3 regions of the Peribacillus sp. N1 genome follow, and region 2 is predicted to be linked to each of the others. Evidence: a T-box and tRNA genes for the amino acid it is inferred to sense, from the RefSeq annotation. Region 2 holds a T-box; the other regions hold tRNA genes.
What was found. The T-box of region 2 lies ahead of argS (arginine--tRNA ligase). A T-box ahead of a tRNA ligase gene usually reads a tRNA of that ligase, here a tRNA-Arg.
Positions count from the first base shown of each region.

Region 1 (3,267 bases), on a different contig from region 2:
GCTTTCTATCCAAAAATCCATATTCTATTAAATACCTTCTCAAAAGAACGTAATCATGATAAACGGTACCCAAAATTTGATTGATTTCTTTTTCTTCATATTTCCGCTCATTTTCAAATCGGTTCATAATTTCTTGAAGAATGATCAGCCTTTGTTTTTCCTTTGGCGGGAAAGACTTTAATGCATCCTGACTGCCTTTAGGGAAGTATTTTTTCAGTACAGCCACCTTTTCATCCTCGGTAACGTTATAACGATCATCAACCATCGTCGCTTTTTGATGAAGCGGGATAAATGCCGGCGCATGTTCATCTTTATCTTTCAAAAGTTCCATCAGGGCTAAAAACAACTTAGCCTGACGCTCTTTCTCTTTCAACACAAAACGATGGTTCCGAATGGTGGACGGACTGCCTATCCCCATTTCCTCCTGAACCTCAGCATCATTCTTCCCTTGGTAAAATAGGCGAAGAAGGCGGTTTTGATGGTCCGTGAGACCTGTAAGTTTTTTATCGAGATCGATCAAGTATTCAAAAACGGAGTTGTGTGCATGTTCAATATGAATCCGCATATACCTCTTTGCTTCATAAAGAACCCCATCTTTCGGGTATACCACCCCCTTTTCAACTGCATTTCCGCACAGCAAACAAACATATTGGTTCTCACCTTCTATATACCCTTGTTTAAGCTCATCCTGAGATGCGCTCCAAAACATTTCAGCGTCCTTCATAAAACAAACACTTCCCTATAAAGTTTATAATATAATAAACATAATATTAATTCGTTTGCATTATGTCAATGTTTTTTCTAATTTAACTCCAGCAAAGTATCCAAAGATGAACTCGATGGCCAGAGGGCTTCATAACATACAATACAGCTGACAGGCGCTACACCATCCATTAAACGAAACGATCCCCCTGACACTATGCCGTATAGCACATTGAATAATAAGCTTAATTTCCCCAATAATATGCTATATAAGCGTGAATAAGCTTTAGAGGAGGATATATATTGAAAGATGAAAACAATGCAATTGTTCCATCAATCCATAACACCGATTTACACAAGGCAATACAACATTTATCTGAACAATTCAAGGTATCACTGCCAGAATTACGCGATTCGATTGAATTACTTATACAAAACCAATCAAGTGGGATGCAGCTTAGTTTAGGAGATGATAAAAGTTCACCCGTCGAAGAATTGAATACGGCAATAATCAAAAACCGTGAAATCATTAAAAAAAATCTCCAAACATTAAATAGAATTTGATATAGAAAAAAGGCATCCGATTATGGATGCCTGAGTTTGTGGAACATATGAAATTCCTAATATAAGTCCTTCGTTGAGCTCTTTAAGTATTAGCTAGGCACAAACTTAAGTATTCCTTCCAGATAAACACCTTGCTCTTTTCGTTTGCATTCCCTCAACTTGATTCTTCCTTCTTTTTCTAACTCCTTGGCTAATTGGACCACTTCTGTTCCATCTTCGGTTATTTCGACTGAGAAGAAATTGCCCCGAGTGGAAGTTTGAATGAACTTGAATAATCTATCTTTATTCATTTAAACATCTCCTTATTTATAACAAGTTCGACATAAAAGGTCATCCACCTGCGATAAATATGAAATAAAAAACTTCTTGTCGTCATACGAACTTTAACAGTTAAAAGGATAGCAAATTTAAATTACCCTCATTGTCTTAAGCCAAAAGTAAAAAAGCCAAAACCTTTGAAGGTTTTGGCTTTTTTTAGTAGTGTCCCAGGAGAGATTCGAACTCCCGACCGACGCCTTAGAAGGGCGTTGCTCTATCCAGCTGAGCTACTGAGACGTTTATGATATAAGTTGCGGTAAAACTTATGTATTACCTTAACTGTTCCCTTAGGACACTTCTTATTATAGTAGGATATAAAAAGAAAGTCAACGCTTTTTCAAAAAAAGTTTTTTCTTTTTTAAATAACCAGGAAGCGGGGAAAAACGCTTCCTGTTCATTATACATGAAGTCATTCCATTTGATAAGCATTTCTTAGTTCTTCAACGATTTTTCCTTCAAGGTCATAATAGATGATTTCAAGTTGGTCATTTCCGATTTCCAAAATGGCATAGGTTTTTTCTTTTCGTCCACGCGGCTGACGAATGCTTCCCGGGTTGATGAAGAGCTTGCCGTCAATCAATTCAGAGCCTGCAGCGTGGGAATGACCAAAGCAAACAATATCCGCCCCTGTTTCTTCACTTTTATAAGATAGGTTCATCAAGGTCATATTTATGTTATAGAGGTGTCCATGTGTAAGGAAGAAACGCTTGCCTGCGATGTTCTCCACAATGTCATTCGGATATGCCGAATCATAGTCACAATTCCCGCGTACGGCTAAGAACCCCGACATGTGAGGGTCATTTCTTTCCAACTCTGAATCACCGCAATGGATCATGGCTGCAACCTCTTGTTTATGACGGTCGGTAATCATGCTGATTTCATGAGTTAAGCCATGACTGTCACTCATTATTAGCACTTTCATCGTCACATTCCTTCTTCCCTTTTTAGAAATAGATCAAGTTTTTCATCTAGGGCCCTCAATGCATTGGCACGGTGGCTGATTTTGTTTTTTTCCTCTTTTGTCAATTCTGCGTTTGTTTTACCCTGTTCCTCAACAAAAAAGATGGGATCATAACCAAATCCATTCGCTCCTGAAGGCCGTTCTGTAATCAAGCCTTCCATCGTTCCCGATACCGTAATCGTTTCCTGGTTGGGTGACGCTAGTGCCAATGCGCAATAAAACCTCGCCGTTCTATCCTCTTTTGGCACGCCTTCCAGTTCCCGGAGGACTTTTTCCGTGTTCGCTTCATCACTCTTGGACTCTCCAGCATAGCGCGCAGAATATACGCCTGGACGGCCCTCCAATGCATCTACAATCAATCCGGAATCATCAGCAATGACAAAACGGCCTAGCTGATGGGCAATGGCCTCTGCCTTCAGGATCGCATTTTCTTCAAATGTCGTCCCTGTTTCCTCAACATCCGGAGCATCCGGTACATCAAGAAGTGTTTTGACTTCATATCCTTTAGCAGAGAATAAGCTTTCGAACTCCTTTGCTTTCCCTTTATTTTTCGTTGCAATTATTACTGTCTTCATTTTTCATTTCACCCTTTTTCATTTTATCGGCATGTGAGCTCTTTTCGGGCTAAGAAAGAATTTGCTGTACTCATTATATGTTAAGCCGCTTATTCTCCAGTGCCAAACGGACGAATTCAACGCTGCCTTTCATGATCAATAACGGCT
Region 1 is NZ_BAAHZO010000002.1:270,047-273,313, forward strand. It holds gene ACYP5M_RS09740 (DUF2087 domain-containing protein) at 1-724, opposite strand, end outside; gene ACYP5M_RS09745 (hypothetical protein) at 1,006-1,266, shown strand; gene ACYP5M_RS09750 (hypothetical protein) at 1,356-1,556, opposite strand; tRNA gene ACYP5M_RS09755 (tRNA-Arg) at 1,748-1,821, opposite strand; gene ACYP5M_RS09760 (metallophosphoesterase) at 1,994-2,506, opposite strand; gene ACYP5M_RS09765 (XTP/dITP diphosphatase) at 2,509-3,120, opposite strand.
Region 1: it encodes a tRNA-Arg, which carries the amino acid that the T-box ahead of argS (arginine--tRNA ligase) is inferred to sense. The anticodon was not compared.

Region 2 (3,267 bases):
AGCGGTAATTTGGATAAACGGGGTACAGGGGATATTTGGACCCTTACGGTCGATGAGTATTTGGCTGCACCGTTTAAACTTCGTTTTGCCTATCGTTTTTATCGCAATCCAATTGTTATGTTCGGTTTGGGACCAATTTATGTTTTCCTTCTTAAAAATAGATTTAACCGTAAAGGCGCTAGAAAGAAGGAAAAAAATAATACGTATTTGACGAATGCATTAATCGTCGTTTTAGCGGCATTGCTTTGCCTGGCAGTAGGCTGGCAGTCGTTCCTTCTTGTACAAGGTTCCATTTTCATGATTTCTGGTTCAGTCGGCATTTGGCTGTTTTACGTCCAGCATACATTTGAGGACTCTTATTTTGAAGAAAATGAGGAGTGGGAATATGTATTGGCAGCAGTGGAAGGAAGTTCTTTTTATAAACTTCCAAAACTGATGCAGTTCCTCACTGGTAATATCGGTTACCATCATGTTCATCATTTAAGTCCAAGGGTACCTAACTATAAATTGGAAATGGCGCACAACAATACGCAGCCTTTAGAGAACGTTCCAACGATTACTCTTGCGACAAGCTTGCGCTCACTCCGGTTCCGTTTATGGGATGAGGAATCCAAGAATTTTATCGGTTTCAAAGATATAAAATATTTAACGAAAAAAAGCGTTCCCGCTCAAGTGAAATCTGAACTGTAACGTTCATGTATCATACCAGACTCCCTTAATAATCCTCGGATTTGGGGGAGTCTTTGCTTCATATAAGGAACTCGATAAAGGAGAGAACTTAAAATGATTCGAATTGTCATTGCAGAGAATCAGCAAATGCTGTTAGAGGCAATAAGTTCTCTACTCAATCTTGAAGAAGATATAGAAATTGTCGGGCAAGCCGGTAATGGAGAAGAGGCGGTGGCTCTTGTACACCAATTACAGCCTGATGTGTGTATCATGGATATGGAGATGCCTGTAATGAGCGGACTTGAGGCAGCAGAAGCATTAAGGTCAATTGAATGTAAAGTGGTCATTTTAACGACATTCCGAAGGACTGGTTATTTTCAACTCGCACTAAAGGCTAATGTAAGTGGTTATTTATTGAAGGATAGCCCGGGTGAAGAGTTAGCTTGCTCGATTCGCAGCATAATGGATGGCAAGCGAATATATTCCCCAGAACTTATAGATGAGTCTTCCAGCAATAATGGCCGGGAAATGGGAGTGTTAGGTTTGTTAGCCGATGGTCAATCAAAAATTGAGCCGTCTAATCAGCAAAGCGGCACAATTGGAACAGTAAGGAAATATTTTTCCACCATCAAAGATAAAATCAAGTTACCGGCTGGTTAGGATTTGTTTCTTAAATCCTGTTGACACGTTTTTTTAAATTGTGTACGATGGATTAAATTATAATATTGAAAATTCTGTGATAAAGAGAGTAGTTCATTTTGAAATGGAAAGCGAGTTAGGGATGGTGGGAGCCTAATGCAGGACGGATGAATGAAGCGCACTTTGGAGAAATTTCTTGAACCGTTTAGTAGGGAATATCGGGGAGTCACCTCGTTAACAATGGAAAGTGGTCACAATTTGTGGCAACTAGAGTGGTACCACGGGAATTCATGCTCTCGTCTCTTATTTAGAGGCGGGGGCTTTTTTGTTTAGGAGGGAAAATGACGATGAATAAACCAATTGCAGAATTGATTTCAACTGCTTTGAACAATGAAATGCCAGCTAGTGAAATAGAAAAATTAATGGAAAAGCCAAAATTGATGGAATTAGGCGATGTCGCCTTTCCATGCTTTACTCTTGCGAAAAAATTCAGAAAGTCGCCTCAGGTGATTGCGTCTGAAATAGCCCAACAATTAAATAGTAAGTTGATCCAAGAAGTGAACGTTGTGGGTGGTTATCTGAATATCTTCGTCAATCAACAGCTGGTGACGGAAAACGTGCTGCAAACGATATTAAGTGAAAAGGATCAGTATGGTTCGATGCAGCCTGTACAGGAAAATGTCGTGATTGATTATTCCTCCCCGAATATTGCCAAACCTTTTTCCATGGGGCACTTACGCTCAACGGTCATAGGGAATGCACTGGCTAACATCGCTGAAAAAAGTGGCTACAATGCCGTGCGTATTAATCATTTAGGAGATTGGGGCACGCAATTCGGCAAGTTGATTGTCGCATATAAGCTGTGGGGCGACAAAGAGGCAATCGAAGCTTCGCCGATTCAGGAATTATTGAAGATCTATGTGAAGTTCCATGATAGAGCCGAAAGTGATGAATCGTTGAATGAACAAGCACGAGCAAGCTTCAAGTCGCTTGAAGATGGGGACGAGGAAGCACTGGCATTGTGGAAATGGTTCAGGGATGCGTCTCTAAAAGAGTTTGAGACGATTTATGATTTATTGGGCATCCGTTTTGATTCCTATGCCGGCGAAGCGTTTTACAATGACAAAATGGATGCGGTTGTCGGGGAACTAAAAGAAAAAGGCTTACTTACCCTATCCGAAGGTGCCTATGTCGTGCAATTGGAAGATATGCCGCCTTGTTTGATTACGAAAACGGATGGTGCGACACTTTATGCCACGCGTGATTTAGCTGCCGCCATGTATCGTAAAAAACAGTATGAGGCGAAGAAAACATTTTATGTTGTCGGAAACGAACAATCCCTGCACTTTAAACAACTCTTTAACGTCATTGAAAAAATGGGGTATGAATGGTCAAAAGATTTGCAGCACGTAGCTTTTGGCATGATGTTAAAAGATGGTAAGAAAATGTCGACTCGTAAAGGGAAAGTCGTGCTCCTTGCGGATGTATTGGCAGAGGCGATCGAAACTGCGAAGCGCAATATTGAAGAAAAAAATCAAGCGCTTGAACAGAAGGAACTGGTTGCAAGACAGGTCGGTGTCGGAGCGGTAATTTTTAACGATTTAAAAAATAACCGCATGAACGATATTGATTTTTCATTAGAACAAATGATGAATTTTGAGGGAGAAACAGGTCCATATGTACAGTACACATATGCGCGAATTTCCTCATTGCTTGAAAAAGGTGAATTTAACGAGCAGGCCATCCATTTTGACGCTTTAGGTGAATATGCGTGGCCAGTCATCCAGCTGCTGGAGCAATATCCGAGCATTGTCCAAAAATCGTTTGAACAAGCCGACCCATCACAAATCGCGAAATTCAGCTTGCATTTATCGCGTGCATTCAATAAGTATTATGCACATACAAAAATTCTAGTTGAAGACGAATGGAAACAAATGAAACTCTCATTCGCTTTTTCCG
Region 2 is NZ_BAAHZO010000004.1:515,981-519,247, forward strand. It holds gene desA (Delta(5) desaturase DesA) at 1-690, shown strand, start outside; gene ACYP5M_RS18415 (response regulator) at 784-1,329, shown strand; T-box leader at 1,397-1,615, shown strand; gene argS (arginine--tRNA ligase) at 1,650-3,267, shown strand, end outside.

Region 3 (3,267 bases), on a different contig from region 2:
CTCCGTGGGGGAGAGGCTATTGCTGCGAAAAAATAAAGCTAACAGGGGAGATCAAGATGGTGGAAAAACAAGTTGAGGTAAAATTGAAAACGGGTTTGCAGGCGCGGCCGGCAGCTCTTTTTGTACAAGAAGCTAACCGCTTTCATTCAGATGTTTTTCTTGAAAAAGAAGGAAAGAAAGTGAACGCAAAAAGTATAATGGGGTTAATGAGCCTTGCCATCAGTTCTGGCGTGACCGTGAAGTTAATCGTCGAAGGACGCGATGAAAAAGAAGCGTTAGAGGCATTGGAAGAGTTTGTTCAGCAAGAGGGTTAAAAGAAAAGGATGCTTAAAAGAGCATCCTTTTTTTTCATTATGCAAAAAAGCTCCGGAAGTCGCTAAAGGCGTTCTCCGGAGCCGGTTGTTGCATGATTATTTAGAGTCTTTTTTATCATCAAGGATGCTGCGAGTGATGACTTTGTCGATCAAGCCATATTCAAGAGCTCTTTCGGAAGTCATGAAGTTATCACGTTCCGTATCTCTTTGAAGGACTTCAATAGGTTGACCAGTACGTTCTGCCAAGATTTGGTTCAGTTTATCTTTCAAGTGAAGGATACGGCGGGCAGCAATTTCAATCTCCGTAGCTTGTCCTTGAGCTCCTCCAAGTGGTTGGTGAATCATGACCTCACTGTTTGGCAACGCATAACGTTTGCCTTTTTCACCAGCGGCCAATAGGAAAGCACCCATGGAAGCGGCCATACCGATGCATACTGTGGATACATTAGGTTTGATATATTGCATAGTATCGTAAATGGCCATACCGGAAGTGATGCTTCCGCCAGGGCTGTTGATGTATAGAGTGATATCTTTTTCAGGATTTTCCGCTTCTAAAAATAGTAATTGAGCAACAATGGAGTTGGAAACATTATCGTCAATTGCACTTCCTAGCATAATGATCCGGTCTTTTAATAAACGGGAGTAAATATCGTAGGCACGCTCCCCACGACTTGTTTGTTCGATAACTGTAGGAATTAAATTCATGTTCATTTCCTCCTTCGATTAAGAGAATCATTTAAATTCTTTATGTATGTATGATACACTTTTTGGTCAATTTAGGTCAAACAAAACAAACCCTATAATGGATAATTTGTTCGACAATTTTCTGGCTAAGGCTCCTTTCCGATAGATTACTTTATATATTATGCCGCACAGGGATGAATTTCCACATTACCCATAATACCCAAATGACGAAGTTTTAAACCTGATAACCCTTGCAAAGGAAGGGAATCTATCATATAATGAAGTCTGTTGAAAAAATATTTTCTATTACGCCCTCGTAGTGCAACGGATAGAACGCAAGCCTCCGAAGCTTGAAATGCAGGTTCGATTCCTGCCGAGGGCATTACCAATCTTCTACTTAATAAAGTGGGGGATTTTTTATTGGTCATTTTTAAGAGGGGCCCTAAAATTTTTGGCGAATTCACTCGATTTCCGTAATATTCCATCGGATCCTGTAATGTAAGCCCTGTCTTGAAAATATACGCGCACACTATTGAAAAATGGTGATTTTTCAATAAAAGTAGTTGTTTAATTTGCATTTCTAACATATAGTATTTAAAACAAATAAACTATTCAGAAAAAAACGTAAGCGTTTTCATGGGTTTTTGTGTAGAATTTTCTCCTGATAATGTAAAATGGAGTGGGGGAGGGATGAATCGATGAGTATGAATATGAAAGCAGGACTTTTTCAACAGCAAACATTAAAGATGGCAATGACGCAGGAGCTTATGCAAGCTATTACATTGCTGCAATATTCCTCGCAGGAGCTATCGGCTTTTTTAGAAAATAAAATGGTGGAGAATCCATTACTGTCCATAGATCAGCCAACATCGGCTTTATTTCAGCCAACTTTTGACCGGAAAAAGGGAAAACGGACTCTTAAGAATACGTATGATGCCAACTATTGGATTGAACAGATCAGTGAAGATACTATATCGCTTGAACAGCATATCATGTCCCAGGTGAATCACCAGCAACTTACCGGTGAGCAGCAGAAGGCGTTGCTGCTATTAATTCATAACCTTGATGAAAACGGTTACTTGAGGACTGAGCTGGATGACATATGTATCCCTGGTATATCTCGGATAGTTTTGGAAGAAAGCCTCACAATTTTACAGGAACTCGAGCCGCATGGAATTGGAGCGAGAAATCTTCAAGAGTGCCTTTTGCTTCAGGTGCAAGCAGAAGGGGTGAACCTGCTTGCAGAATCGATCATAGAAAACCATTTCCTCGATTTTGCTGAAAAGCGCTGGAAAGACCTAAGTAAGAAAATCGGTGTTACAATGAAGGAGATTCAAGAAGTATTTGATTATGTCCAGACATTGAACCCGCGACCCGCATCACTCTTTTTTCAGGAAAAACCTTCTTATATAGTGCCGGATGTGGTCGTGGAAGTTCGGGATGGTATGCTGCTTGTCGGGAATTATGATGGTAACACACCTAATCTTAATGTGGATAAAGGGTATTTAAACCGTATGAAGAGCCATAAGGATCAGGGGGTTCAACGGTTTATCCAGGATAAGTGGCAGGAATACCAATGGATATCCAGAGGGATCCAACAGAGGAAAGAAACTATATTGAAGGTCATTCAGTGCATCGTCGATAAACAGCCGGCGTGCTTTCATCATGGCCTGAACTATTTGAAACCGATGACGATGAAGGAAATCGCCGACGAACTTGGTATACATGAGTCCACAGTAAGCCGGGCGGTCAAAGGGAAATACGTGCAGACACCATTTGGCACGATAGAGATGAGGATATTTTTCACTACTTCTTTACAGTCAGTCGGCCTTGATGAGGATATGTCGGGCATGCAGGCAAAAAAGAGCCTTCAGGCAGCCATCAATGGGGAAAATAAACAAAAGCCGCTCTCGGATCAGGACCTGGCAGAACGGTTGAAAGAAGAGCATGGAATTATCCTGGCACGCCGAACCGTTGCCAAGTACCGGGAACAATTAGGGATCCCTTCTTCATCTAAACGAAAAAGATATGATTGAAAAGGATGAGTGGTTTTGGAATCAAATGCGTTTGTTTTATATAGTAGGGATAAATGCCCGTTATGCGATAAAGCCAAGCAAGTGCTTGAAGAAGTGAAAGAGGAATCAGGCATAGGCTATAAAGAAATCGATATCCACACCGATGATGATTTGCTTGAGAAATTCGGGCTGATGATCCCTGTCGTTGAATGGAAAGATGATATCGTTCAATTCGGAAACGTTGATAAATCAGC
Region 3 is NZ_BAAHZO010000003.1:240,900-244,166, reverse strand. It holds gene whiA (DNA-binding protein WhiA) at 1-36, shown strand, start outside; gene ACYP5M_RS14130 (HPr family phosphocarrier protein) at 57-314, shown strand; gene clpP (ATP-dependent Clp endopeptidase proteolytic subunit ClpP) at 411-1,019, opposite strand; tRNA gene ACYP5M_RS14120 (tRNA-Arg) at 1,309-1,380, shown strand; gene rpoN (RNA polymerase factor sigma-54) at 1,697-3,034, shown strand; gene ACYP5M_RS14110 (glutaredoxin family protein) at 3,044-3,267, shown strand, end outside.
Region 3: it encodes a tRNA-Arg, which carries the amino acid that the T-box ahead of argS (arginine--tRNA ligase) is inferred to sense. The anticodon was not compared.